DNA from 3 places in the Azospira sp. I09 genome. Region 2 is predicted to be linked to each of the others. Evidence: riboswitches for the same ligand, from Rfam matches in the RefSeq annotation. Region 2 holds a riboswitch; each other region holds the start of a gene.
What was found. Region 2 has a riboswitch for cobalamin ahead of AZSP09_RS06665 (ribonucleoside-diphosphate reductase subunit alpha). Riboswitches for the same ligand answer to the same signal wherever they lie in the genome.
Positions count from the first base shown of each region.

Region 1: another riboswitch for cobalamin. It lies ahead of AZSP09_RS20205 (acyl-CoA thioesterase); the one in region 2 lies ahead of AZSP09_RS06665 (ribonucleoside-diphosphate reductase subunit alpha).
Region 3: another riboswitch for cobalamin. It lies ahead of AZSP09_RS17905 (TonB-dependent receptor domain-containing protein); the one in region 2 lies ahead of AZSP09_RS06665 (ribonucleoside-diphosphate reductase subunit alpha).

Region 1 is NZ_AP021844.1:419,283-428,651, forward strand. Features, by position in the region: gene AZSP09_RS01960 (energy-coupling factor ABC transporter ATP-binding protein) at 1-319, opposite strand, end outside; gene cbiQ (cobalt ECF transporter T component CbiQ) at 316-1,047, opposite strand; gene AZSP09_RS01970 (energy-coupling factor ABC transporter substrate-binding protein) at 1,041-1,412, opposite strand; gene AZSP09_RS01975 (energy-coupling factor ABC transporter permease) at 1,409-2,086, opposite strand; cobalamin riboswitch at 2,223-2,436, opposite strand; cobalamin riboswitch at 2,506-2,722, shown strand; gene AZSP09_RS20205 (acyl-CoA thioesterase) at 2,890-3,759, shown strand; gene AZSP09_RS01985 (diguanylate cyclase) at 4,016-5,410, shown strand; gene AZSP09_RS01990 (OprD family outer membrane porin) at 5,401-6,741, shown strand; gene AZSP09_RS01995 (YgjP-like metallopeptidase domain-containing protein) at 6,760-7,317, shown strand; gene dbpA (ATP-dependent RNA helicase DbpA) at 7,314-8,735, opposite strand; gene AZSP09_RS02005 (hypothetical protein) at 8,744-9,232, opposite strand.
Region 2 is NZ_AP021844.1:1,425,543-1,434,911, reverse strand. Features, by position in the region: gene AZSP09_RS06665 (ribonucleoside-diphosphate reductase subunit alpha) at 1-2,176, opposite strand, end outside; cobalamin riboswitch at 2,306-2,556, opposite strand; gene AZSP09_RS06660 (hypothetical protein) at 2,753-3,142, opposite strand; gene ilvB (acetolactate synthase large subunit) at 3,161-4,879, shown strand; gene ilvN (acetolactate synthase small subunit) at 4,881-5,198, shown strand; gene AZSP09_RS06645 (hypothetical protein) at 5,375-6,052, opposite strand; gene AZSP09_RS06640 (c-type cytochrome) at 6,297-6,650, shown strand; gene AZSP09_RS06635 (cytochrome D1 domain-containing protein) at 6,676-7,869, shown strand; gene ahbB (siroheme decarboxylase subunit beta) at 7,884-8,912, shown strand; gene AZSP09_RS06625 (Lrp/AsnC family transcriptional regulator) at 8,905-9,369, shown strand, end outside.
Region 3 is NZ_AP021845.1:48,842-58,210, forward strand. Features, by position in the region: gene AZSP09_RS17895 (FecCD family ABC transporter permease) at 1-617, opposite strand, end outside; gene AZSP09_RS17900 (ABC transporter substrate-binding protein) at 635-1,411, opposite strand; gene AZSP09_RS17905 (TonB-dependent receptor domain-containing protein) at 1,468-3,288, opposite strand; cobalamin riboswitch at 3,397-3,604, opposite strand; cobalamin riboswitch at 3,781-3,981, shown strand; gene AZSP09_RS17910 (acyl-CoA thioesterase) at 4,101-4,907, shown strand; gene AZSP09_RS17915 (ribonucleoside-diphosphate reductase subunit alpha) at 4,933-7,689, shown strand; gene AZSP09_RS17920 (ribonucleoside triphosphate reductase) at 7,686-9,369, shown strand, end outside.

The DNA of each region.
Region 1 (9,369 bases), 1.0 Mb from region 2:
CGAAGGAGACGTCCTCCCGCACGCTGGCGGAGAAAAGCTGCCGGTCCGGATTCTGGAAGACCAGGCCCACCTTGCTGCGCAGGGCGCGCAGGCCGGTCCGGCCGTAGTCCACCGGCGCGCCGGCGTAGTGCACCCGGCCGGCGGCGGGGCGCAGCAGGCCGTTGCAGTGCTGGAAGAGGGTGGTCTTGCCCGAGCCGTTGGCGCCGATGAGGGCGTTGCGGCTGCCCCGGGAAACGCCCAGGGAACAGCCGGCCAGGCCCGCGCTGCCGTCCGGGTAGCGGTAGTGCACGTCCTCCAGCTGCAGCAGGGGCACGCTCACCGGCCGCTCCAGGCGAGCAGCACCAGGGCCAGGGCGGCCACGCCGGCCAGGCCGGCATCGCGCCGGGCGTGGGGGTGGCGGCTGCCGAGGAAGCGCAGGGGACCGTCGTTGTTGCGGGCCAGGGCCGCCAGGTGCAGGGCGTGGGAACGCTGCCACACCTGCAGGGTGAGGTGGGCGGCCATCTGCCCCAGGCTGCGCAGCAGGCGGCTGCGGTCCAGGTGGCCGAGGCGGGCGGCCTGGGCGGCGCGCATGTCCTGCAGGGCGGCGGCGAAGACGAACAGGGTGCGGTAGCACAGCACCATGATGTCCAGCAGCACCTCGGGGGTGCGCAGGCGGCACAGCAGGGCGATGAGGTCGCTCAGGGGCGTGGTCAGCACCAGGAACAGCAGGGCCGCCAGGGCGCCCAGGGAGCGGGTCGCCACCACGGCGGCCTGGTGGGTGCCGGCGGCGGTGGCCTGCAGGCCGCCCCCATCCACGGAGATGGCCAGGGAGAGGGCGCTGATGGCGAGGAAGAAGAGGGCCGGGGCCGCCACCCGCAGATAGAGCAGGGGCGATACCCGGGCGCCGCCGATGGTCACGGCCGCCAGCAGGGCGGCCACGCCGAGCCCGGCGGCCGGGGTGGCGGCGGCGACGAAGGCGGCCGTCACCCCGCCCAGGGCGAAGAGGCCCTTGGCCTGGGGCGCCACGCCGCGCCAGCGGTTGGCGTAGGCCGACTGCTCGATCAGCACGCCGGCCCTTCCTGGTCCTTGTCTTCGCACCGGGCTGCCGCTTCACCGCGTCGTTGTTCCCGGCGCAGCTTTTCCCGGGTGCGGGCGCAGCCCAGGTAATAGCCGATGAAGCCGGCGCCGAGGGCCGCCTGCAGGGCGAAGAGAAGGGAGGCGATCTCGCCGCTGGCCGGCTCCAGCAGGGGCTGGAACCAGGGCTGGTAGTCCGGGGCGATGCGGGTGATGAGGGCCTGGGCCTCGCCGTCGGCGCCGCCGAAGATTTCCGCCGGCTGGCCGTCCGGCCCCAGGGGCCGTTCCACCAGCCACAGGGGCAGGGCCGCCAGCAGCACCACGGCGATGAGCAGCAGCAGGTTCTGGTGGCGCTTCATGCCCGCACCTCCGGCGCCGGGGCCACGCCCAGGTCCTGCAGTTCCTGCGGGTTGAAGCGGGCCAGGGCGTTGCAGATGACCACGGTGAGCAGGCCCTCGCTGATGGCCAGGGGAATCTGGGTGAGGGCGAAGATGCCGGCGAACTTGAGGAAGGAGGCGCCAAAGCCGCCCACCGGATCGGGGAAGGCCCAGGCCAGTTGCACCGAGGTGGTGACGTAGGTGAGCAGGTCCGCCAGGCTGGCGGCGAGGAACACGCTCACCGCCAGGGATGCCTTGAGGCGGCGGGCCAGGGCGAAGATGCCGTAGGCGGCGAAGGGTCCCACCACGGCCATGGAGAAGATGTTTGCGCCCAGGGTGGTGAGGCCGCCGTGGGCCAGCAGCAGGGCCTGGAACAGCAGCACCACGGCGCCGATGGGGGCCATGGCGGCAGGACCGAAGAGCACGGCGCCCAGGCCGGTGCCGGTGGGGTGGGAACAGCTGCCGGTGACCGAGGGCAGCTTCAGGGCCGAGAGGACGAAGGTGAAGGCGGCGGCCACTCCCAGCAGCATGCGCTGCTCGGGATTTTCGCGGATGCGGCGGTTCACGGAACGGATGCCCCAGGCGACGAAGGGGGCGGCGGCGACGCTCCAGCCCACGGCGTGTTCGATGGGCAGGAAGCCTTCCATGATGTGCATGAGTCTCTCCCTCGGCGAGCATGACGGTGGCGCACCAGGCGGGGGAGTTGTGGCAGGTCGGATAAAGGGCCGCGGCGGATGGAACAGCGAGGAGGCGGCAAATCACCAGAACCGTTCCCGTCACCCCGGGGAATGGTGCAACTTGTGATGTCAGGCCGGTCTTCTGGCTTGCCTTCATCCTTCCCTGCCGGCCTTCCCGTGATGAACCACAGTGGCGTGAGGCAGCGTCGTCTGGCTTACAGCAGCGGGGGCTGCGCCGGACTGTCCTGGGTGGTCCCTGGAGTCACCGGCTTCCCGTTTCACCGTCCCCGCAGAGCGCGAGGCACGGCACCTGAATCGGGGCGGATGATAGCCCACTCCCCCCGGGCTGGGCAATCCGCCGCGCCAGGCGCGGCGTTTGGCGAATCGGTCGGGGCGGGTTAGACTGGCCCCGCTTCGGTTCCCCCCTCCAGGGGATGAAAAGGGAATCCGGTGCGAGACAGGGCGGCGACGCCCCGACTCCAGTCCGGAACTGCCCCCGCAACTGTAGGCGGCGAGCGTTGCGCTCCACTCTTTGCCACTGGCGATACTGCCGGGAAGGCTGGCGCAACGTGACGACCCGCAAGTCAGGAGACCTGCCGCGGCATTACTTCATATCAATCCTAGTTGGGGCGGGGTGTCCCCTGAGGAAGGTAAATGCGCGCATTCCCTGACTGTCATCGTTGTCCGCTCTCGGCTGCCTGCCGCTCCGAGCCGCTTTGCCGCGGCCCGGGGTGTTCGCCCTTCTCCGATGCTCCCGCTCCGCTTCATCCAAGGAGTTGCGCATGCGCATGGAAGCAATGGAAATCGGCGCCGTCGTGGGGACGGCCGCCCAGCCCGTAGAAGCCAATCCCGCCCCCACTTCGTCCACTTCGCCGCGGCAGCAGCAGGCCACCCTCATGGTGGACGTGGTCTTCCCCGAACAGGTGAACCATCACGGCACCCTCTTCGGCGGTTCCGCCATGGCCATGATGGACAAGCTGGCCTTCCTGGTGGCCACCCGGGAGACCCGCCGGCCCATGGTCACCGCCAGCAGCGGCCGCATCGACTTCCGCAAGCCCATTCCCCAGGGGCGCCTGGTGGAACTGTCCGGCCGGGTGGTGCAGCGGGGCCGGCGCTCGGTGCAGGTGGAGGTGGCCCTGGCGGCGGAGGACCTGGCCACCGGGCTGCGGGAGACCAGCGCCACCGCCCACTTCACCCTGGTGGCGGTGGACGGTCCAGGGGCGCCGCTGCAGGAGGACGACGAGAGCTTCGCCCAGCTGCCCGGCATCGGCCCGGTGACGGCCATGGTGGAGATGGTCTTTCCCGGCCACACCAACCACCACGGCAGCCTCTTCGGCGGCCAGGCCCTGGCCTGGCTGGGTAAGGCGGCCATGGTGGCGGCCAGCCGCCAGGCCCGCATGCCTGTGGTGATGGCCGCTTCCGAGCGCATCGACTTCCACGCGCCGGTGCTGGAAGGGGAGATCGCCGACCTGGCGGCCCGGGTGGTGGCCATCGGCAACAGTTCCATGACGGTGGAAGTGCTGCTGCACGCAGAGGCCCTGCTCACCGGCCAGCGCCGCCTGTGCACCCGGGGCCGCTTCATCATGGTGGCGGTGGGCTACGACGGCCGCCCGGTGCCCGTGCCCCAGCCCCTGGGGCGGCGTCTGGCTTAGGCTCCGGCCTTCGCCCGCCCCGGCCGGGGCGGGCGTTCCCGGTTTCCGGCGCGGAACGGCAGGCGGCAGGCTGCCCGGCCGGGCAGCGGCCCCCACCGCGGTGTGACATAGTCGAGCCAATTCAGCGGTGGCGGGCCGTTATACTGCCGACAGAAAAAGATGGGCCGGAGCCCGTGCCGTGATCGGCATGGCGCCTTCCGCAACCCAGGCTGCCCGGGCATCGGCAGCGACGATCCCTCCAACCTGCCTAGTCCCCATGTCCCTCAAGACAGCCTTGGCCCTGTGCGCCGCCTGCCTTTCCCTGAGTCCGCTGCCCGGCGTCGCCTCCGAGCCGGCGCCCATTGTCTTCACCGCTGCCGAGCAGGCCTACCTGGACAGGGTGCGGTCGGTGAAGATGTGCGTCGATCCGGACTGGGAGCCCTTCGAGCGCATCAACGAGCAGGGGCGGCACGAGGGCATCGGCGCCGACCTGGTGCAGCTGGTGGCCCAGCGGGTAGGTCTGCGCATCGAGCTGCTGCCGGTGCGGACCTGGGACGAAAGCCTGGCCGCCGCCAAGGCCGGGCGCTGCCAGCTCATGAGCTTCCTCAACCAGAGTCCGGAACGGGACCGCTGGCTGAATTTCACCTCACCCATCTTCACCGACCCCAACATCATCGTCACCCGGGAGGAGCACGCCTTCGTCGGCGACCTCCTCGGCCTCAGCGGCGAGAGCGTGGCCCTGCCCCGGGGCACCATGGTGGAGGAGCGCATCCGCAAGGACTTCCCCAACCTGCGGGTGATCCTCACCGGCAGCGAGCCGGAGGCCGTCTCCCTGGTTTCCGAGCGCAAGGCCGACCTGACGGTGCGCTCCCTCATCGTCGCCGCCTACGCCATCCGCAAGGAAGGCCTGTTCAACCTCAAGATCGCCGGCCAGATTCCCGCCTACACCAACCAGCTGCGCATCGGCGTGGTCAAGGACGAACCCCTGCTGCGGGACATCCTGGACAAGGGCGTGCGTACCGTGACGCCCCAGGAGCGGGAGGCCATCGCCAACCGGCACGTGGCCATCAAGGTGGAGCAGCACACCGACTACAGCCTGCTGTGGAAGAGCCTGGCCGTGGCCGCCTTTGTCCTGGCCGTGGTCATCTACTCCAACCGCAAGCTGAGCGCCCTCAACCGGGAGCTGGAGCGACTTTCCGTCACCGACAAGCTGACCGGCCTGTTCAACCGCATGAAGCTGGACGAGGTGCTGGAAAGCGAAATCCAGCGCTCCCAGCGTTTCGGCCAGCCCTTCAGCCTGATCCTGCTGGACCTGGACCACTTCAAGCTGGTGAACGACTGCCACGGCCACCAGGCGGGGGACCAGGTGCTGCTGGAAGTGGCCCGGCTGCTGCAGCGCCACACCCGGGAGACGGATCTGGCAGGCCGCTGGGGCGGCGAGGAATTCATGGTGGTCTGCCCCCACACGGACGAGGCGGGGGCCCGGGTGCTGGCCGAGGACCTGCGCCGGGTGTTCGAGCTCAACGAGTTTCCGGTGGTGCGGCAGAAGACCGCCAGCTTCGGGGTCGCCACCTACCGCCCCGACGACCAGGCCAAGGACATCGTGGCCCGGGCCGATGCCGCCCTTTACCGGGCCAAGGACCTGGGCCGCAACCGGGTGGAATGGCAATAGGCGCGGGCGTCGGGCGCTGCCTTCGCCTGCTGGGCCTGGCCTGCCTCCTGGGCACCTCGGTCCAGAGCCGGGCCGGGGACGATGGGGCGGAGGCCCTGGCGGGCACCACCTTCTTCGGCTACGGCAAGGCCATGTACGTCTTCGACGACAAGAAGGGCGGCCGGCCGAACCAGAACACCGCCGGCTTCGGCGGCAAGCTGGGCCTGGAGAGCGGCGACTACCGGGGCTGGCGCCTGCGGGCCGCCTGGTACACCACCCAGGACCTGGGTCTGGCCCGGGACAATCCGCGCCAGACCGACGCCTACATGTTCGGCCTGGACAAGCGCCCCTATTCCCTGTGGGGCGAGGCCCAGCTCATCTACAGCCGGGGCCGCAGCCGCCTGACCCTGGGGCGCCAGGAAATCCAGTCGCCCCTCATCAACAGCTACGAATACCGCATCATCCCCAACCTGTTCGACGCCTACGTGCTGAGCAGCCGGGAGCTGCCCGGCACCACCCTGACCCTGGGCTACGTCGGCCAGATGTCGGGTCTGGACGGCCTGGTGAGCTTTTCCGATTTCCGCAGCATGTCCCAGCAGACCTACACCTCCCTGCTGGTGGACGGCCAGGGCCGGCCGGATGCGCGCAACGGCGAGACCCTGGACCCCTCCACCGTGGTCGGCCACCGGGGCGTGTGGATGACGGGGGTGGCCTACGAGGCGGAGCACAAGCTGCAGCTGTGGCACTACTACGGCCGCGACACCCTGCAGACCGTCTATGCCGACGGCCGCTTCAAGCAGCCCCTGGGCCGGAGCTTTACCGCCCTCATCGACGGCCAGGCCTACCGGGTGTCGGAGGTGGGGGCCTTCCGCGACTATCTGGCCCGTCACGGCCTCAACGCCAGCTACGGCCTGGCGGGCCTCAAGGGCACCCTGGCCCATGCCCCCAGCGGCCTCAGCCTGGCCCTGATGGCCAACCGCTTCGGCGGCGACCAGCGCACCGTGACGGCCTACGGCAACTGGGGCGGCTATCCGGAATTCGTGCTGATGCCCTATCTCTACGCCGAGAACGACGCCATGTCGGCCATCGCCCGCAGCCGCCTGCGCAAGGCCACCCTGCTGCTGGACCTGGGCCCCTACGGCCTGCCGGAGCACAGCCTGCTGCTGGGCCACGCCCGCATGGACATCGACGAGGCCATCCTGCCCGGCGCCGACATCATCGCCAACAGCCTCATCTACCGGGCCCGGCTGACGCCCCGGGTCTCGGCCCGGCTGCACCTGGAAGCGCGCAGCTCGGCCCATTCCCGCTACGACAACCACTTCCTCACCCTGGGCTTGCGCTACGACTTCTAGCGGCCCTCAATTTTCACCATGACCAACAAGCGACCCTTGGATTACCTGGCCGGCTATCCGGCCGAGCTGACGGCCCGGGTGCAGCACCTGATCGGCCAGGGCCGGCTGGCGCCCTGGCTGCTGGAACGCTATCCCCGGGCCCATGAGGTGCGCACCGACCGGGCGTTGTACGACTACGTGCTGGATTTGAAGGGGCGCCATCTGCGCAATGCGGACACGCCGAGCAAGGTGGCCTTCGACAGCAAGCTGCACGACCTGCGCAACGCCCTCGGCACCCACACCACGGTGGCCCGGGTCCAGGGCGGCAAGTTGAAGACCAAGCGGGAGATCCGGGTCTCGGCCCTGTTCCGGGAGATGCCGGAGGCCTTCCTGCGCATGATCGTGGTCCACGAACTGGCCCACCTCAAGGAGCGGCAGCACGACAAGGCCTTCTACCAGCTGTGCCGGCACATGGAAGCGGACTACCACCAGCTGGAATTCGACCTGCGCACCTACCTCTGCTACCTGGAGCAGGGCGGTGCGCCCCTGTGGGCCGCCGCCTCGCCTTCCTCGCCGGGGGAAGCCCCGCCGGCCTAGTCTTCCAGCAGGCGGGTCTTGACGCTCTTGCCCTTGACCTTGGCCAGCTTGCGCACCGCCTCCCGGGCGATGTTGCGGGCCACGGCCACATAGGTGACCTGCTCGGTGACGGTGATCTTGCCCACCTGTTCCTTGGCGAAGCCGGCCTCGCCGGTGAGGGCGCCGAGGACGTCGCCGGGACGCAGCTTGTCCTTGCGCCCGCCGAGCAGCAGCAGGGTGGCCATGGGCGGCACCAGGGGCGCCTCGTTGCCGCTCTGCAGGCTGCCCAGGGTGTGCCATTCCGGCTCCATGCCCATCATCTGGGCGATGGTCTCCACCCGGCGCCGGTCCCGCGGGCTGCACAGGCTCAGGGCCCAGCCGTCCTCGTCACCGCGGCCGGTGCGGCCGATGCGGTGGATGTAGATTTCCGGGTCCGGCGTCACGTCCACGTTGATCACCGCTTCCAGCTGGGCGATGTCCAGGCCCCGAGCGGCCACGTCGGTGGCCACCAGCACGGAACAGCTGCGGTTGGCGAACTGGATCAGCACCTGGTCCCGCTGCCGCTGCTCCAGGTCCCCGTTCAGGGTCAGGGCGGAAAAGCCCTGGCTGTGCAGCACTTGCACCAGGTCCCGGCACTGCTGCTTGGTGTTGCAGAAGGCCAGGGTGCTGGCCGGGCGGTAGTGCTTGAGCAGGGTGCACACGGCCTGTAGCCGTTCCTCGTGCTTCACCTCGTAGAAGCGCTGGCGGATCTTGCTGCCTTCGTGCTGTTCCGCCAGCTTCACTTCCTTCGGCTGGCGCAGGAAGCGCTGGGCCAGTTCGGCGATGCCGGGCGGGTAGGTGGCGGAGAAGAGCAGGGTCTGGCGTTCCGCCGGGCAGCGCCGGGCGACCCAGGCGATGGCGTCGTGGAAGCCCATGTCCAGCATGCGGTCGGCCTCGTCCAGCACCAGGGTGTTGAGGGCGGCCAGGGTGAGGCTGCCCCGTTCCAGGTGGTCCATGAGGCGGCCCGGAGTGCCGACCACGATGTGGGCGCCGTTCTCCAGGCTGGTGATCTGGGGCTTCATGGGGCTGCCGCCGCAGAGGGTGAGGATGCGCACGTTCTCCTCGCCCCGGGCCAGGCGGCGCAGTTCCTGGGTCACCTGCTCCGACAGTTCCCGCGTGGGGCACAGCACCAGGGCCTGGATTTCCAGGCGGCGCGGGTCGAGGCGGCTGAGCAGGGTGAGGCCGAAGGCGGCGGTCTTGCCGCTGCCGGTCTTGCCCTGGGCGATGAGGTCGTGGCCGGCCAGGGCCAGGGGCAGGCTGGCGGCCTGGATGGCCGTCATGCTGCGGTATTCCAGCTGTTCCAGGGTGGCCAGCAGGCCGGCGGAAAGGGGCAGGCTGGCGAAGGACAGGTCGGCCGGGGCGTTCAGCTCGGCATCAGGGGAAGTGGGGGCGTCGCTCATGGGGTGCATCAGCTCCGGCGCCGGGCCTTGGGGGCCGGCTTGCGCTGGCGCTGGCCGGGGCGGGGCTTGTCTTCCACGGGCTTGGGCTTGGGCATCAGCAGGTTCTTGGCGCCGCCCTTGCCGGCCTCGCGGTGGGCCTGGATGGCGGCCTTGATGTCGTCGGCGGCCACGGTCACCACGGCGTGTTCGCCTTCGGGCTTGAAGGTGGACAGGTTGTCCTTGACGCGGAAGAGGCGCTCTTCGGCTTCGCCCTTCTTCGGCAGGTTGCTGACCATCTCCTCGGCCGCCGGGCTCAGGCGGAAACCGCCGTCTTCGGCCAGGACCAGGCCCAGGCCGGAAAGGCGGGCGAAGGCCTCGCTCAGCTTGGCCTCGCTGGGAATGTTGCCCTGCAGGAAATCGATGGCGGCCATGATCTCCAGCAGTTCGGCCGGGCGGCGTTTGGAGGAGAGGCCGGTGGCCAGGATCAGGAGGGCGTCGACATCGTGGATTTTGTACATCGGGAAACCTTTGCGTAGCAGCGGGGAGACGCCGGCCGGGGCCGGGAATGATCCGGAACGGCGGCAGAAAAAAGCGGAAAGGCGCCGTCGCGGCGCCTCGTCAAGGTGAGAGTGTAAAGGCTGGCGGGGTCAAAGCA
Region 2 (9,369 bases):
GCAGGATGCCCTTGTCCCACAGGCTGCCCTTGAAGCTGGAGTAGCGGCCCCGTTCCTCGGCCAGGTCGGTGGAGGCCCAGTAGGCGTGGTAGCAGACGGCTTCCATGGAGCGGTCGGCGAATTCCACGGCGGCCTCGGAGGCGTAGGGCAGGCCCAGGCGGTGCAGGCAGTCGGAGAAGCCCATGATGCCCAGGCCCACCGGGCGATGACGCACGTTGGCGTTGCGCGCCTTGGGGGTGGCGTAGAAGTTGATGTCCACCACGTTGTCCAGGAGGCGCATGGCGGTGCGGATGGTGCGTTGCAGCTTGGCCTGGTCCAGCACCAGCTGGCCGTCCACCAGGATCAGGTGGGCCGGCAGGTTCACCGAGCCCAGGTTGCACACGGCGGTCTCGGAATCGGAGGTGTTGAGGGTGATCTCGGTGCACAGGTTGGAGCTATGCACCACGCCCACGTGCTGCTGGGGCGAGCGCAGGTTGCAGGCATCCTTGAAGGTGATCCAGGGGTGGCCGGTCTCGAACAGCATGGTCAGCATCTTGCGCCACAGCTGCACGGCGGGAATGCGCTTGAACAGACGGATCTCGCCCCGGTCGGCCTTGGCCTCGTAGGCGTTGTAGGCGACTTCGAATTCCTTGCCGAACTTGTCGTGCAGGTCGGGCACGTCGCTGGGGGAGAAGAGGGTCCACTCGCCGCCGTTGATGACCCGCTGCATGAACAGGTCGGGAATCCAGTTGGCGGTGTTCATGTCGTGGGTGCGGCGGCGCTCGTCGCCGGTGTTCTTGCGCAGCTCGAGGAATTCCTCGATGTCCAGATGCCAGGATTCCAGATAGGCGCAGACGGCGCCCTTGCGCTTGCCGCCCTGGTTTACGGCCACGGCCGTGTCATTCACCACCTTGAGGAAGGGGATGACGCCCTGGCTCTTGCCGTTGGTGCCCTTGATGCGGGCCCCCAGGGAGCGCACCGGGGTCCAGTCGTTGCCCAGGCCGCCGGCGTACTTCTGCAGCAGGGCGTTTTCCTTGATGGACTGGTAAATGCCTTCCAGGTCGTCGGAGACGGTGGTGAGGTAGCAGGAGGAGAGCTGGGAATGCCGGGTGCCGCTGTTGAACAGGGTCGGCGTGCTGCTCATGAAGTCGAAGGAGGAGAGCAGGTTGTAGAACTCGATGGCCCGGGCTTCCCGGTCGATCTCGTTGAGGGCCAGGCCCATGGCCACGCGCATGAAGAAGGTCTGGGGCAGCTCGATGCGGCGCTCGTCCACGTGCAGGAAGTAGCGGTCGTAGAGGGTCTGCAGGCCCAGGTAGTCGAACTGCAGGTCCCGCTCGGCCTTGAGGGCGGCGGCCAGGCGTTCCAGGTCATAGTCCTTGAGGCGGGCATCCAGCAGCTCGGCGTCCACGCCGGTGCGGATGAGGCCGGGGAAGGCTTCGGCGTAGCGGGCGGCCATGGCCTCCTGGCTGGCTTCCTCGCCCAGCACTTCGACGCGCACGCTGCTCAGCAGCAGGCGGGCGGCCACCTTGCTGTAGCCCGGTTCCCGCTCGATCAGGGTGCGGGCGGCCAGCACCAGGGACTGGCGCACGGCGGCCAGGGGCACGCCGTCGTAGAGGTTGTGCAGGGCCTGCTCCAGCACCGTTTCGGCAGCCACATCGGCCAGGCCCTGGCAGGCTTCCCGGCATTGCTGCAGCAGGGCGGCCCGGTCCAGGGGGAAGCGGCGGTCGCCGTCCACCACGTGCAGCAGGGGGCCTGCGGCAGCGGGGGCGGCCGCCGCCTGGGCGGCCCGTTCGGCGGCCCGCTTTTCCCGGTACAGCACGTAGGCCCGGGCCACGTCGTGCTCGCCGGAGCGCATCAGGGCCAGCTCCACCTGGTCCTGGATGTCTTCGATATGCACCGTGCCGCCGCCGGGCAGGCGCCGGGTGAGGGCCTGGACCACGATGGCGGTGAGGCGGGAGACCAGATCCCGCAGGCGGGCCGAAGCGGCGCCCTGGCTGCCGTGCACGGCCAGGAAGGCCTTGTTCATGGCGACGGAGATTTTCTCCGCATTGAAGGGCACCACCGAACCGTTGCGGCGGATGACCTCGAAGGACTGGGCCCGGCCGGCCAGATCGGCGGCGTTGGGCAGACTGTCGTCCAGATTGTCGGAGGGCAGGTGGGATGACGCTTGGTGGGTGGCGAAGAGGCCGGTTTGCATCGTGGAACTCCCGTTATCAACGGAACGGGGGCCCAGGGCGGCGGGATTGCCGAGGCGCCGGCGGGGACGCCCATGGCGGCCGACAGCGGACAATCCCGATCCACCGGGGGGCACCCCGCCCCTGGTCAGACTGAAAAATTGGCGACGGCAGGTTTCCTGGCTCACGGGTCCTGGCCCGATGCCCGCCTTCCCGGTGGAACTGCCTCCCAGTGGCACGCGTGGACATCGAACTCGCCGTTTACAGTTGCGGGGGCAGCTCCGGCATGGGCGGAAAGTTCGCTGCGGATTCGCGGGGAATCCGTCTGATCCCGACTTCCTTGATCGCCGCACCGGATTCCCATTTGTCCCAAAATCGGGGAACCGTCGCGGAGGAGACTTTACCCCAGCCCTCAAGCGGAGGGCAAGGGGTTGGACACTACAGGTAGTAGTACGAGAGTAATAGACAACTACATATAGTGTATTTGGCGACAGGGTCTTTTCCACAGCCGGGAGCATTTTGCCCAGAAAACGGGCAGAGTGTTTAATCCCCAGTAATACTGTGGCTTTTCGCCGACTGTCCCGGAACGGCCCACAGACTTATCCACAGAAACTGTGAATTTCCTGTTGCATGCCCCACCGGAATTTCTGCATAATCGTCGGATCGTTTTTGCCGGAGCAGTGGCAAAAAAATTTTTTACCGGCAGATTTTTTTCCGCCTTCAACCGCGAATCCTTTATCAGCCCCATGCACAACTTCGCCGACTTCGACCGCTGCAACACGCTGCCCTCCCGGGCCGGCGCGGGCGCGTCCGTCATTGGCGTAGTAGGCGCTGTAGTACGCGTAGTCGTAGTAGTACGCGCGTGCGCCGCTGGGATGAGCGAAGTCCGGTAAAGAAACCAACCGAATTCCACAAAACCCCCGCCGGCGCGACAGCCCGGCGGGGGTTTTGTTTTTGGGCCCTCCGACCGGCAAGCCAAACCGGATCACGCAAGGAGAAGCCCTGCCATGAATGCCCCAGCCCCCCAAGCCGCCCGCCAGACGGATGCCGCCCCGGCGTCGGAAACCCTTACCGGCGCCCAGATCGTCGTCCGCCTGCTGGAACGCCAGGGCGTCACCACCGTCTCCGGCATTCCCGGCGGCGCCATCCTGCCCTTCTACGACGCCCTCTCGGCCTCGGAAAAAATCCGCCACGTGCTGGCCCGCCATGAGCAGGGCGCCGGCTTCATCGCCCAGGGCATGGCCCGGGCCAGCGGCCAGCCCGCCGTCTGCCTCGCTTCCTCCGGCCCCGGCGCCACCAACCTGCTGACCGCCATCGCCGACGCCAAGCTGGATTCCATTCCCCTGGTGGCCATCACCGGCCAGGTGCCCCGCAGCATGATCGGCACCGACGCCTTCCAGGAGGTGGACACCTACGGCCTCACCATTCCCATCACCAAGCACAACTTCCTGGTGAACTCCGCCGAGGAGTTGCTGGAGGTGATTCCCCGGGCCTTCACCCTGGCCGCCTCCGGCCGCCCCGGCCCGGTGCTGGTGGATATTCCCAAGGACGTCCAGGCCCAGGCCATCGAGGTCAGCCAGTGGCCTGCCCCCGGCGGGCGTCAGGCCCAGCCGGCGCCGGACATGGCGGCCATCGAGAAGGCCGCCGCCATGATCAACGCCGCCGAGCGGCCCATCCTTTATCTGGGCGGCGGCGTCGTCCATTCCGGCGCCGCCGAGGCCGCCGTGGCCCTGGCAGAGAAGGCATCGCTGCCTACCACCATGACCCTCATGGCCCTGGGCGCCATGCCGGTGGACCATCCCCTCTCCATCCACATGCTGGGCATGCACGGCGCCCGTTACACCAACCTGCTGCTGGAAGAGTGCGACCTGCTCATCGCCGTCGGCGCCCGCTTCGACGACCGGGCCACGGGCAAGGTGGCCGCCTTCTGCCCCAAGGCCCAGATCATCCACATCGACATCGACCCCTCCGAACTGGACAAGATCAAGAACGCCCACGTGGGCATCGCTGGCGACGTGGGCGAGGTGCTGGAAAAACTTTCGCCCCTGGTGGAGGCCCACCTGCGCAAGCGCTGGCTCACCCACATGGGCGACCTGCGCTCCCGCTTTCGCCTGCAGCGGCCCAACCTGGAAGACCCCCGCAGCCACTACGGCCTGATCCAGGCCGTGGCCGACTGCCTGGACGATTCCGCCGCCATTGCCACCGACGTGGGCCAGCACCAGATGTGGGTGGCCCAGGCCTACCCCCTGCGTCGGCCGCGCCAGTGGCTAACCTCCGGCGGCCTGGGGACCATGGGCTTCGGCGTTCCCGCCGCCCTCGGTGCCGCCCTGGCCGAGCCCGAGCGCACCGTGGTCTGCTTTACCGGCGACGGCAGCATCCTGATGAACATCCAGGAACTGGCCACCATTGCCGAAGCCGGCGCCAACCTGAAGATCGTGCTCATGAACAACGACGCCCTGGGCCTGGTGTACCAGCAGCAGGAGCTGTTCTACGGCAAGCGCTACTTCGCCTCCAAATTCGCCGGCCAGCCCGACTTTCTCAAGATCGCCGAAGGCTTCGGCATCGATACCCTGGACCTGGACACCGCCGCCGATCCCCGGGCCGCCCTGCGCCAGGCCCTGCAACGGCCCGGCCCCTGCCTCATCCACGCCTTCATCGACATGAACGAGAAGGTCTACCCCATGGTGCCCCCCGGCGCCGCCAACACCGACATGATTGGAGGCTGAGATGAACGCCGTCAGCAAAAACGAAAATGCCGCCCTGGCCCGCCCCCAGCGCACCGTGCTGGAACTGGAAGTGAACAACCACGCCGGCGTCATGTCCCACGTGGTGGGCCTCTTCTCCCGCCGCGCCTACAACGTGGAAGGCATCCTCTGCCTGCCCGTGGGCGACGGCAGCATCAGCCGCATCTGGCTCCTGGTCCTGGAAGACCGGCGCCTGGAGCAGATGGTGAAGCAGGTGGAGAAGCTGGAAGACGTGCGCACGGTCCGTCGCCATGGGGCGGATCATGCAGTGTTTGAACGGCTGGAGGAGTTTTTCCGCTGAAGGGAACTAAGCGCCCGCTTCAGGAAGCGGCGGGCGCTGGTGCTGGAGCTTTTCTATAGACTCGATGTTCGAGTCGAGGAACTCAAAGGAGTGGAAATTCATAAACGTTGAGGTAGAGGCTCCCACTGGCGGATGACTTTGGAATGGAGCCTTCAACGCTAGGATGTATTACCTTCTCATTTAAGTTCGTAAGTACGACCAATGACTTGGGTGTCAAACAGCCTGTAGGTGACGTTACCCAAATCGAGGAATGGGTATTTGTTTGCGTACTGCGCTATATGCGATTTGAAGTTGCTTTTGCCTTCGGTGTAATAGCGCCAAAGTGTCGGTTGCTTATAACAGTCGAGAGAGAAATTCCCGATATAGACCGTTTCGCCAGCGCCTACGCGGAAGCTTCCCGCATAAGGTTTCCCATCCTTGAGAAGATCATTTTGGCCTGCAACAAAGTAACCTACATTGGAAGCCGATTGCGCTACTTTGATCTTGAAATGGCTCAACGCATATTCACCTGGCGGAACTTGGTAGGCATAGCTTTCAAAAGCTTGCTTGGCAGATAAGCGTCCAGGTGTTGTGACGATAAATTCGGCCGGTTCAGCGTTGCTCCTCTTCAGTGGCATTCGATCGAAGGCGAAGGTGACGAGTTGCGCATTTTCATATTTTGCGCAACCCCATACCCTTCCCCAATTCACATCAAGGAGCACTACACCGTGCGAATTTTTATTCTTGGCGTAAGTATCTGATGCAGCTTCCGGGTTACCAACAACATTGTCTTTTATATCGATTACTGAGCAGGCTGACAGAGCGGCGCAAAGTAGTAATGCTGAAGAACATCGTATAAATCTGAATCGCATCATTACCTCGTTAGAGTGCTAAACAGGAAAAGGGTACAGGTAGGTAAGCTTGTAAAGCTGTATGCGTATTGCATTTTGTCAGTGTAAGGTTTTGCCTTGTGGTTGAACAGCGAGGGGCGGCTTTTTCCCCAAATGACTTTGTTTGTAGTTTGTCTGTATTTCCCCCTACAACCCTCGCGGTCTTTCTGCATCGAAAGCTGATGCTTATCAAAGTGTCCCGGTGGGCCGGGCGGCAAGATGGATGCCCATGAAGCCCGCCATTTCTTTCCCTCGCATCTGCCTGAGCGGCCTTGGCCTGGCCGCGGCCTTGCTGTCCCTTGCCGCTAGTGCCACGGAAGCGGCAGTTCCCGCTCCTCGCGCCAAGGAACTGGTGCATCTGGTGCGCCAGGATTGCGGTTCCTGCCACGGCCTGACCCTCAAGGGCGGCCTGGGGCCGGCGCTGACGGCCGAGACTTTCCACCAGCGGCCCGCCGAGAGCATGGTGGCCACCATCCTGCACGGCCGGCCGGGTACGCCCATGCCGCCCTTCAAGGGCATCGTGAGCGAGGCCGAGGCCCAGTGGATAGTGCAGCAGCTCCAGGCCGGCTTCCCCAATGAATAATTTGAGTTCCCCGCGAAAGACCGCCATGACGCCTGCCACGCCTGTCGTTTCCCGTCGCTTTCTTCTGCCCGTTCTCCTGCTCTCCCTCCTGGCCGGTTGCGCCAGCGCCCCGGCGCCCCGCGGTACCGGTGATCTGGGGGTGGTGATCGAGCGTTCCATCGGCCAGGTGCAGGTGGTCAATACCACCTCGAAAACGGCTCTGGCCAAGGTGCCCGGGCTGGGTGACCTGTCCCACGCCTCCGTGGTCTTCAGCCGGGACCAGCGCTACGCCTACGTCTTCGGCCGTGACGGCGGTCTGACCAAGGTGGATCTGCTCACCGCCTCCATTGCCAAGCGCATCGTCCAGGCCGGCAACGCCATCGGCGGTGCCATTTCCCAGGACGGCAAGCTGGTGGTGGCCCAGAATTACGAGCCGGGCGGCATCAAGGCCTTCGACGCCGAGACCCTGGAACTGGTGGCGGACATTCCGTCCGTGGACATGAACGGGGTGCGCTCCAAGGTGGTGGGCCTGGCCGACCTGTCGGGCAACCGCTTCGCCTTTTCGCTCTTCGAAGCCGGGGAAATCTGGGTGGCCGACCTCTCCAACCCGAAGGCCCCCAAGATGCAGAAGTACTCCGCCGGCAAGCAGCCCTACGACGCCCTGGTGACGCCGGACGGGCGCTACTACATCGCCGGCCTCTTCGGCGAGGACGGCCTGGCCATGCTCGACACCTGGCAGCCGGAGCAGGGCGTGCAGAAGATTCTCGCCGGCTACGGCAAGGGCGAGCAGCCCCTGCCGGTGTACAAGATGCCCCACCTGCGGGGCTGGTCCGTGGCCGGGGGCAAGGCCTACCTGCCCGCCATCGGCCGCCACGAGGTGCTGGTGGTGGATACCAAGACCTGGAAGGAGACGGCCCGCATCCCGGTGAAGAGCCAGCCGGTGTTCGTCATGGCCCGGCCCGACGGGCGGGAGATCTGGGTGAATTTCGCCTTCCCCGACAACGGCTGGGTCCAGGTCATCGACACCCTGGAAGGCAAGGTCACCCATACCCTGCAGCCGGGCAAGGCCATCCTGCACATGGAATTCGCGCCCCGCGGCGAGGCCGTCTGGCTCTCGGCCCGGGACGACAACAAGGTCACCGTCTTCGACACCCGCACCAAGGCCCCGGTGGCCGAGCTGAAGGCGGAGAGCCCGAGCGGCATCTTCTTCACCAGCCGCGCTGCCCGCACCGGCTTCTGACGCATCGCCCGTCCATGCCCATGAACGCCGCCCGCTTCCCCCTGCTTAACGACTACCAGCGGGACTTTCCCCTGGTCTCCCGGCCCTTTGCATCCATCGGTGCGGCCCAGGGGCTGAGTGAGGCGGAGGTGCTGGAGCAATACCGCCACTGGCAGCAGCAGGGCATGGTGAACCGCATCGGCGCCGTCTTTGCCCCGCGCCGGGTCGGCGCCAGCACCCTGGCCGCCCTGCAGGCACCGCCGGAGCGGCTGGAATGGGTGGCCGGCCGGGTCAGCGCCCATCCCGAGGTCAATCACAACTACGCCCGGGAACACGCCTACAACCTGTGGTTCGTCGCCACCGCGCCGGACGCTCTGCGTCTGAATGCGGTGCTGGCGGCCATCGAGGCCGAGACCGGCTGCCCTGTCATTTCCCTGCCCCTGGTGGAAGAGTTCCACATCGACCTGGGCTTCGACCTGGCCGGCGGCGGCGCCCGGCGTCAGCCGGTGGCGGCGGTGCCCTCCCTGGAGCAGCCCATCGAACTGACCCGGGAAGAGCAGGGGCTGATGCCGGTGCTGCAGGAGGGTCTGCCCCTGGAGCCCCAGCCTTTCCGCGCCCTGGCCTACCGGGCTGGCCTGGAGGAAGGGCGTCTGCTGGAACTGCTCGGCCAGTGGCTGGAGCGGGGCATCCTCAAGCGCTTCGGCGTGGTGGTGCGGCACCATGAGCTGGGCTACACCGCCAACGCCATGTGCGTCTGGGCCGTGCCGGAAGGGGAGGTGAGCGCCCTGGGCGAGCGCCTCGCCGCCGAGCCCGGCGTCACCCTCTGCTACCGCCGCCGGCCCATGGCGCCCCACTGGCCCTACAACTTGTTCTGCATGATCCACGGCAAGGCCCGGGAGGAAGTGGCGGAATTGCGTCGCAGCCTGGGCGAGCGCCTGGGGCTGGACGCCTTCCCCAACGAGCTGCTTTTTTCCACCCGGCGCTACAAGCAGACCGGCGCCCGCTATGCGCCCCAGGCGCCCCGGGCAGATACCGATCCCCTGAGGCAGGCCGCCCATGGCTGAAGCGGTGGAGCAGGCCAAGCCCTCCCGCCGCGCCGCCCTGGCGCCGGCCCGGGAGCCGGATGAACTGGATAGGCGCATCATCAACGCCCTCCAGGGCGACTTTCCCCTGAGCCCGGAACCCTACGCCGAGGCCGCGGCCATGCTGGGCATCAGCGAGGCCGAGCTGCTGGCCCGGCTGCAGTCCCTGCTGGACGACCGCATCCTCACCCGCTTCGGCCCCATGTTCCAGATCGAGCGCCTGGGCGGCGCCTTCTGCCTGGCGGCCATGGCCGTGCCCGAAGCCGAATTCGAGCGGGTGGCGGAACAGGTCAATGCCTTGCCCCAGGTGGCTCACAACTACGCCCGGGAACACGCCTTCAACATGTGGTTCGTGCTGGCGACGGAAACGCCGGAGGGCATCGACGCTGCGGTGCAGGCCATCGAGGCCGCCACCGGCTACCCGGTCTATCCCTTCCCG
Region 3 (9,369 bases), on a different replicon from region 2:
CCGAGGCTGAGGGCAACCAGCAGGTTACGTTGTCGCCAGATCAGGATGCCGCCAAGCAGCAGCGCCGGCAACAGGAAGCCCAGGTGCTTCAGGCTACGTTCCGAAACCGAGCCCAATAGCCAGAACACCAGTTCCTGCATGGCGAAGGGATTGGGTGCGAAATTCAGCACGGTGGCCAGCGCAGCGCCGGTCAGGGTCGATATGGCCAACCCGGCCATGATGACCATGGACGAGCGGGCTGAACCGGCAAGGCTAAGCATGAGGAGCAACGCGACTCCGGCCCCAAGCAGACCGGCCAAGGCCGGCGCAACTTCGCCAGCAGCGGGAAACAGCCCGAAATAGAAAACTGCAGCGGCCCCCAGTGCAGCGCCCTGGCTGGCGCCGGTCAGGCCGGGGTCGGCAAGCGGGTTGCGCAACAGTCCCTGCAGCGCCGCCCCGCTGAGTCCCAGAGAAGCGCCAACCGCCAGGGACAGTAGCGTACGCGGCAGGCGAATTTCCCCGATAACCATGGCTGCAGGACTATTGATTCCTTGCATCCAGTCGCCCAATCCCGCGAGGACGGCGACTGGCGTCGGTCCGGTCGCCAAGGACAAGAAGGCCACGCCAATTAAGGCCATGAGAGAAAGCGGGAAAATCACTGGCGCCACCGATTTAGTTGCCCCACCAGTTCCCATGTCCAGGGACCCGGACACTGCCAGCGCCAGTAGTCGGTGGTCAGCCAGCGTTCTCGTGGCACGGCTTGCCGCAACACAGGATGTTCCGCAAAGCGATTCGCCAAGGCCTTGCTGGCGGGGGCCGCCCATAGGATGGCATCGGGTGGATCGGTCACGATGTTTTCCAGATCCAGGCGCAGATAGCCCTCATCGCGCAGGTAGTTGGTCCAGCCTGCCCGCTCCAGGATACCGTCTTCAAATGTGCCACGGCCAGTACCGATGCCGTTGGCTCCGAGCAACAGCAATCGCTTCGGATGAACATGCGACTTCACAGGAGAAGGCGGGAGACTGGCAAGGGAAAGAGGTTTGCCAAGTAGGGACAAAAGCTGTTTTTCGTACTCGCTGACAGCTTCCAGATTGCTTGGGAGAGGCAGTATCTCGACACGAAATCCGAGGGTTTTCAGGCGGCTGCGCAGTTGTGGTGCGTTATATTGGCCGGTGATTACCAGATCCGGCTTTAATTCGACGATTCGCTCAAGCGTACCGTCGTGGGTTGGCCAGCCTTTATCCAGCCAGGCCACGGGGTATTGGCGATGCATCGGCGAGAGCGCCGCGACTTGGCTGCGATCGGCATAACGAGCCAACATCCAGTCCGTGCAAAGATCTAGCGAAATCACACGTTGCGCTGAATACACCTTGCCCGAAGAGAAAATCTCGATCCACGCCCAAAGGAACAGAGTGGAAACCGTCCGCAACATGATGGGGCTCCAACAACGGGAGTACCGGCTGACATTCAGCCGGTACTGTCCTGTTGTTACTGCGGCGTGTAGCGGATACCGACGAAGGCATTGAACCCAAGGGTGTTATAGCCTTGTGCCAGTTCGTAGTTCTTGTCGAACAGGTTGTTGACACGTCCTTCCACGGACAACGTCTTGTTAATGGCATAGCGAGCGGTCAAATTAACTAAACCATAGCCCCCCATCCGTCCCGTTTCGGTATTGGTGTTGTACCGGCTCCCGGCACCAACCAGTTCGACGCCGGTTTCCAGCGGCCCCCAGGTCTTGGAGAGGCCGACCAGCGCTTTGTTCTTGGCTCGACGCCCAAGCTGGAATCCAGTGTCCTCGTCAATGGCATTCAACCAGTCATAGGCAGCGTGTACGCCCCAATCGCCAAACCTGGCGTTGTAGTCAAGCGTTACGCCCTCCAGCTTTGCCCGTGAGACGTTCTGGTACTTGAAGGTAGAGGCTGACCAGTCGATCATGTTTTCGACACGATTGTGGTAATAGGTTGCCGACGCTGTCTGGTTTCCAGTTTCCCATACCACTGCGGCCTCGGCGTTCTTACCCTCTTCAGGCTTCAGTTTCGCATTGCCAGACCATTGGTCATAAAGCTGGTAAAGCGACGGTGCCTTGAATGAGGTGCCATAGCTGCCTTGCAGTCTCCATTGCTGAGTCAACTGGTAGCCATAGGCCAAGGCATAAGTCCCCTTGTTGCCAAACTGGGAATGATCGTCGTTACGTCCGCTGATTTGCCAGCGGTGCTGCTCGTAATTGGCATTCCAGCCGGCGAAAATAGCATTGTTGGTAATGGAGTCATCGCCAGTAAAACTGTCCTTCGGGGAAGCCTTTTGAGCCAAGTGCTCAGCACCCAGCAAAGCCTTGCCAAGAGGAAGTGCAATATCGTTTTGCCAACTCAGCAGACTGTTTTCCGTTTTCAGGACACTTCCCTGAGGAGCCCAGGATGCGTAGTTCTTTTGCCAATCAGTCGTCTGACCATACTGGAGCTTGCTGGTCCAGTTTTCCGTGATGCGATTGCGGGAGAATAGCTGCCATTGCTCGGTTCGGAAATCGACGTAATCATCAAAGGTGCCGTTCGCCGGGACATTCCCGCTGTCGTAATGGGTACGCCCTTCGTTTTGGCGATAAACGAACCCAATTTCATGGCCTTGCGCGGGGAGGAAGGACAAAGAAGCGGCCCCGCCAGTGTTGCGATAGGGGTCCTTGTCGGCATCACGATTGGTGGCATTTTTCTGTGCAGAAACACTGTCGGTAGATGCCTGGTTGGCTTCAAGGCGGAAACGCCATTGTTCATTGCCGCCGGAAACACCGGCGTTGGCTTGGAAAGTGTTTTGAGTGCCGTAACCAATAAATCCATCAGCCTTCAGACCCGGGGTGCCTTGGCGCGTAAAAATCTGGATGACGCCGCCGATAGCATCGGCTCCGTACATAGTGGAGCCGGGGCCGCGCAGAATTTCGATGCGCTCGACGTTGGCAAGGGGGATGTAGCGTAGGGGCGACCCAGCCAAATCGATCGAGTTGATGGGCAGACCATCGACCAGAATCTTGGTTTGGTCAGGACGGGCCCCCCGCATATAGAGACTGGCAGTGGTACCAGGTCCGCCGCTGGTAGCAACCTGGATACCGGACTGGCGGGACAGCAGGTCAATCACCGTACTTGCCGCATTACGCTCAATCTCTTCGCGGTCGATGACAGTTACGTTTGCCAGAACTTCGGAAACACGGGTTTCCTGACGGGTGGCAGTGACAACAACTGGATCAAGTGCCTGCTGAGCGTAAAGATCACCAACAAACAATAGCGGCAGCAACGCTGCCAGAGGCTTTAGGCGGGTATGCATTGTTTTCCCCTCTCCGACAGGCGTCCCCGCATGCCGGCGTATATGAATAAACAGTGCGAGGGGAAATAACAGGCCACAACAACAGCCGGTGCCACCTCCCCGTAGCACTTTCGCTTGTTGTCGCAGGCCGGTCTCCGGGCTCGCAAGTCTTGACGCGCCGCCTTCCCAGGATGAACCCAGTGGCATTGTGGCGCGCCCGCACTCGCTTACCGTTGCGGGGGCAGCAGCGGGTTAGTCTCGCAAGGAGACGCACCGCTTTCCCGTTTAACCGCGACCAACGAACGTTGGCCGCAGCACCTGAAACGGATCAATTATACATTATTACAGCCTGCCGCCGCCAACTCCCACTGCTCCTGTTAATGAGCGAAGGAGTACGTGGTCATGCTTGGAGTCACTTAAAGCCAAAGTTCACAACATACTATATGTAGTGCCAATCTAATTTTTGTTGACTAGATATAGTAGATACCCCTTGACAGAGCATTCCCCAAAAACTAGACTTTCAAGCATCGAAGGTTCCCCTACGAGGGATTAAAAAGGGAACCCGGTGCCCGGCCGATGGCTGGAAACCCGGGACTGCCCCCGCAACTGTAATCGGCGAGCGCTTCGCCAAACGATGCCACTGGGTTTTCCGGGAAGGCTGGAGAAGCGCGATGACCCGAGAGTCAGGAGACCTGCCCCGATATGTCTTTTTTTCAATTGGGGCGGGGTGTCCCTGACGTGAGGTTGAACATGCGTGTTCCGCAAACTGTCGCTGCTGTCTTGGCTCTAGGGCCAGGGTATGCCATCCCCGCTCGTCACAGCGGAGATGGCAGTTGGCAAGCGAAACCCCCCTTCCTGTAGCAGACGACGTTTCCCAACTCTCCGGCCTGTTCAGGCTCGTTGACGTTGTTTTTCCTGGCCAGGCGAACCACCACGGTACGCTTTTTGGCGGGGCTGCGCTGGCCATGATGGACAAGTTTGCCTTTGTCATGGCCAGCCGCTTTCTCCGACGAACAGTGGTGACGGCGGCACTCTCAGAAACAGATTTTCGCGCACCTGTGCCCGTCGGGCACTTGGCCGAGGTTGACGGAAAAATCGTTAAAGCCGGACGCCGGTCTGTGGAGATCGAGGCCGAACTGGTGGCCGAAGACATGCTGACGGGGAAACGCACCTCCTGCCTATCCGGTCGTTTCGTGATGGTCGGGCAGGAAGGCGATGCGGTTGCCGAGCCGGTGCGGCTACTTCAGTCCGATGATGATCCTCGTGTTGTTCGCGTCGTCGAAATCGTGTTTCCAGGACAAACCGATCATCGCGGCATTCTGCACGGCGGTTTCGCGTTGGACTGGCTGGGCAAGGCCGCACTTGTGGCCGCTAGCCGCCGGGCACGGCAGTCCGTCGTGATGGCGTCGAGCAAGACGCTCGATTTTGTGGCGCCAGCGCGCGTCGGGGACATCGTCGAAACCACGGCCCGCGTCACGGCGATCGGACGGACCTCGCTGACGGTTTCCACCGCCATGACCGCCGAATGCCCGCAGGCCGGTGAGCAGCGCCTATGCACCCGCACCGACTTCGTCTTCGTTGCCGTCGATGACGATGGCCACCCAATTCCCTTACCCCCGGAATCTTCAACCTCTTTCTAGCAATTCCCCTCCTAAGGACGTAACCATGGACCGAGACAAATTCGATTTTTCCATTGCAGCCCTGCAAGTCATTCGCCGCAACGGCGCCGTCGTTCCCTTCGACCCGGAAAAAATTACCGTCGCCCTCACTAAGGCCTTCCTGGCAGTTGAAGGCAGCCAAAGCGCAGTGTCGTCTCGGGTGCGCGAAGTGGTGACCCAACTTACCGATACGGTGCTCCGCTCTCTCACCCGTCGCCTACCCGACGGCGGCTCCGTGCATATCGAGGACATCCAGGATCAGGTCGAACTGGCGCTGATGCGTTCCGGCGAACACGACGTGGCTCGCGCCTATGTGCTTTACCGGGAACGGCGGGCGACCGAGCGGGCAGAGCAGTCCTCACAACTCGCTGAGGCGCACGGAATAACGCTGCACGTCATGATTCATGGCGAACGCCGCCCACTCGACACCGCAGCCTTGCTCAAAATCTGCGAAGCCGCTTGTGCTGGCATCTCCGGCGAGATTTCCGCGCAACTGATTCTCGACCACGCCCTGAAGAACCTCTACGACGGCGTGAGCATGGCCGATGTGCAACAGGCGCTGATTCTCTCAGCGCGCACGCTGATTGAACGCGAACCGGGCTACGATTTCGCCACTGCTCGCTTGCTGCTGGCCAGCCTGGTCACCGAAATCTTCGGCCACCCAGTGGCACCCGAGGCCCTACAGCAAACCTATGCAGAATACCTGCCGACCTTCATCCAGAAAGGGATCGGCGCCGAACTGCTCGACCCGCGCCTGAAGAGCTATGACTTGGAGCGCTTGGCGGCGGCCCTGAAGCCCGAACGAGATAAGCTGTTCGGCTATCTCGGCTTGCAGACGCTGTATGACCGCTATTTTCTGCACATCGAAGGCAAGCGCATCGAGCTACCGCAAATCTTCTTCATGCGCGTCGCCATGGGCCTGGCTTTGAACGAAATCGATCGAGAAGCCCGTGCCATCGAGTTCTACGATCTGATTTCCAGCTTCGATTTCATGTGCTCGACGCCCACCCTGTTCAACAGCGGTACGCTGCACTCGCAGCTCTCGTCGTGCTACCTGACCACGGTAGCCGACGACCTGGAAGGCATCTATCAGTCGATCAAGGAAAATGCGCTGCTACAGAAATACGCCGGCGGCCTCGGCAACGACTGGACGCCAGTACGCGCCCTGGGTAGCCGCATCAAGGGCACCAACGGGCAGAGTCAGGGCGTCATTCCCTTCCTGAAAGTGGTGAACGACACGGCGGTGGCGGTGAACCAGGGCGGCAAACGCAAGGGCGCCGTCTGCGCCTACCTGGAAACCTGGCACCTCGACATCGAGGAATTCCTCGATCTCCGGAAGAACACTGGTGACGAACGCCGTCGCACGCACGACATGAACACCGCCAACTGGATTCCCGACCTCTTCATGAAGCGGGTGCATGAGAATGCCGAGTGGACCCTGTTCTCGCCAGTCGATGTGCCGGACCTGCACGACAAGTTCGGAGGCGAGTTCGAAGCGGCCTATGTCGCCTACGAGGCTAAGGCCACCGCCGGCCAGCTCAAGCTACACAAGAAGATTCCGGCGGTGCAACTGTGGCGCAAGATGCTGACCATGCTGTTCGAAACCGGGCACCCGTGGATTACCTTCAAGGATGCCTGCAATCTGCGCTCCCCGCAGCAGCATGTCGGTGTCGTGCATAGCTCCAACCTGTGCACCGAAATCACCCTGAACACCTCGGATTCGGAAACGGCCGTCTGCAACCTGGGCTCGGTCAACCTGCTCGCCCACCTGAAAGATGGCGAACTTGACCAGGCCAAGCTGGCGAAGACCATCCAGACGGCTATGCGCATGCTGGACAACGTCGTCGACATCAACTTCTACGCTACGCCCAAGGCGCGCAACGCCAACCTGCGCCACCGCCCGGTTGGCCTGGGCATCATGGGTTTCGCCGACTGCCTGTATGCCCTAGGTTTGCCCTACGCCTCGCAGGATGCCGTCGACTTCGCTGACCGCAGCATGGAAGCCGTCTGCTACCAGGCCTACTGGGCCTCGACCGAACTGGCGAAAGAACGCGGCAGATACTCGAGCTTCACCGGCAGCTTGTGGGACCAGGACATCTTGCCCTTGGATTCCCTTGCGCTCTTGCAGAAAGAGCGCGGCGGTTACCTCGAATTGAACACCGACAGCCGCCTGGACTGGGACGCTCTGAGCAAACGCATCAAGCAGTACGGCATGCGCAACTCGAACTGCGTGGCTATCGCGCCGACAGCGACCATTTCCAACATCATCGGCGTATCGGCCAGCATCGAGCCAACGTATCAGAACATCTACGTCAAATCGAACCTGTCCGGCGAATTTACCGTGGTCAACGAAGCGCTGGTACGCGATCTCAAAGCGCTCGACCTGTGGGATGAAGTGATGGTCGCCGACCTCAAATATTTCGATGGCTCGCTGGCCCGCATCGATCGCGTACCGGAGCAGTTGAAGGCGCGCTACGCGACAGCTTTTGAAATCGACCCCAAATGGCTCATCGAGGCCGCTGCCCGCCGTCAAAAATGGATTGACCAGGCCCAGTCGCTCAACCTCTACCTGGCGCTGCCGTCCGGCAAGAAACTCGACGAACTGTACAAGCTCGCCTGGGTCCGTGGCCTGAAGACGACCTACTACCTGCGCACGCTCGGTGCCAGCCAGGCCGAGAAGGCCGGTGGGCGGGATGATTCGGTGGTTCAAGAAGAACCCAAGTTCTGCTCCATTGACAATCCTGACTGCGAGGCCTGCCAATGAACCTGACCGAATCCCTCCCTTCCGCGCTGCGTCCGCTCGCGCCGGCCTTGCCGACCCGCGTCGTCCGCCGCGACGGTTCCGATGTGCCTTTCGAGGCACGGCGAATTGCCTCGGCTCTGGCGCGCGCCGGAGCCGCCAGCAGCGAGTTCGACGACGACGAGGCCGAGCTCCTCGCCGCTCGCGTCCTCAAGGTGCTGCGCCATCGCCATGGCGGCTCGGCGCCGACTATCGAGCAGATCCAGGACATCGTCGAGCAGACATTGGTCGATGCCAATCACCTGGCCACCTTCCGCGCCTACGTCGCCTACCGCGACCAGCACCGCCGGTTGCGCGAGGATCGGCGGACCTTGGTCGATGTCGCGGCTGCCATCGACGAGTACGTCGACCGCGCCGACTGGCGGGTGCGGGCCAACGCCAACCAGGGCTATTCGCTGGGCGGGCTGATCCTCAACGTCTCCGGCAAGGTCGTCGCCAACTACTGGCTGTCCCACGTCTATCCACCAGAAATCGGCCAAGCCCACCGTGATGCCGACATCCACATCCACGACCTCGACATGCTGTCCGGCTACTGTGCCGGCTGGTCGCTGCGCCAGGTGCTGTACGAGGGTTTCAACGGCGTGCCCGGCAAACCGGAAGCCGACCCGCCGAAACACTTCTCCAGCGCCCTCGGGCAGATGGTGAATTTCCTCGGCACTTTGCAGAACGAGTGGGCCGGTGCGCAGGCCTTCAGTTCTTTCGACACCTATCTGGCGCCCTTCGTCAGAAAGGATGGCCTGTCCTTCGAGCAGGTGCGCCAAGGCATGCAGGAGTTCATCTACAACCTCAACGTGCCATCCCGTTGGGGAACGCAGACGCCCTTCACCAATCTGACCTTCGACTGGGTTTGCCCGCAGGATCTGCGCGAACAGGTGCCGGTTATCGGCGGCCAAGAGATGCCCTTCGCCTACGGCGAGCTGCAGGCTGAGATGGACCTGATCAACCGCGCCTACATCGAGGTGATGACAGCTGGCGACCGGCGGGGCCGGGCCTTCACCTTCCCCATCCCGACTTACAACATCACCGAGGATTTCCCGTGGGAGTCGGAGAACGCCGAGCGGTTGTTCGCGATGACCGCCAAGTACGGCCTGCCCTACTTCCAGAATTTCCTCAACTCGGACATGAAGCCGAACCACGTGCGCTCAATGTGCTGCCGCCTGCAGCTCGACCTGCGCGAACTGCTGAAGCGCGGTAACGGCCTCTTCGGTTCCGCCGAGCAGACCGGCTCCATCGGTGTGGTGACCATCAACTGCGCCCGCCTCGGCCATCTCCATGCCGGCGACGAGGCGGCGCTGATGGCCCGCGTCGACCGCCTCGCCGACATGGCCCGCGACAGCCTGGAGATCAAGCGTAAGGTCGTCCAGGGGCTGATGGACGCCGGGCTTTTCCCTTACACCAAGCGTTACCTCGGCACCCTGCGCAACCATTTCTCGACCATCGGTGTAAACGGCATTAACGAAATGGTGCGTAACTTCACCGGCGGCAGGGCCGACATCACCCATCCCGAAGGTCATGCCCTGGCCCTGCGCCTCCTCGACCGCCTGCGCGACAAAATGCGCGACTACCAGGAGTCCACTGGCAATCTCTACAACCTGGAAGCGACGCCGGCCGAAGGCACTACCTACCGTTTTGCCAAGGAAGACA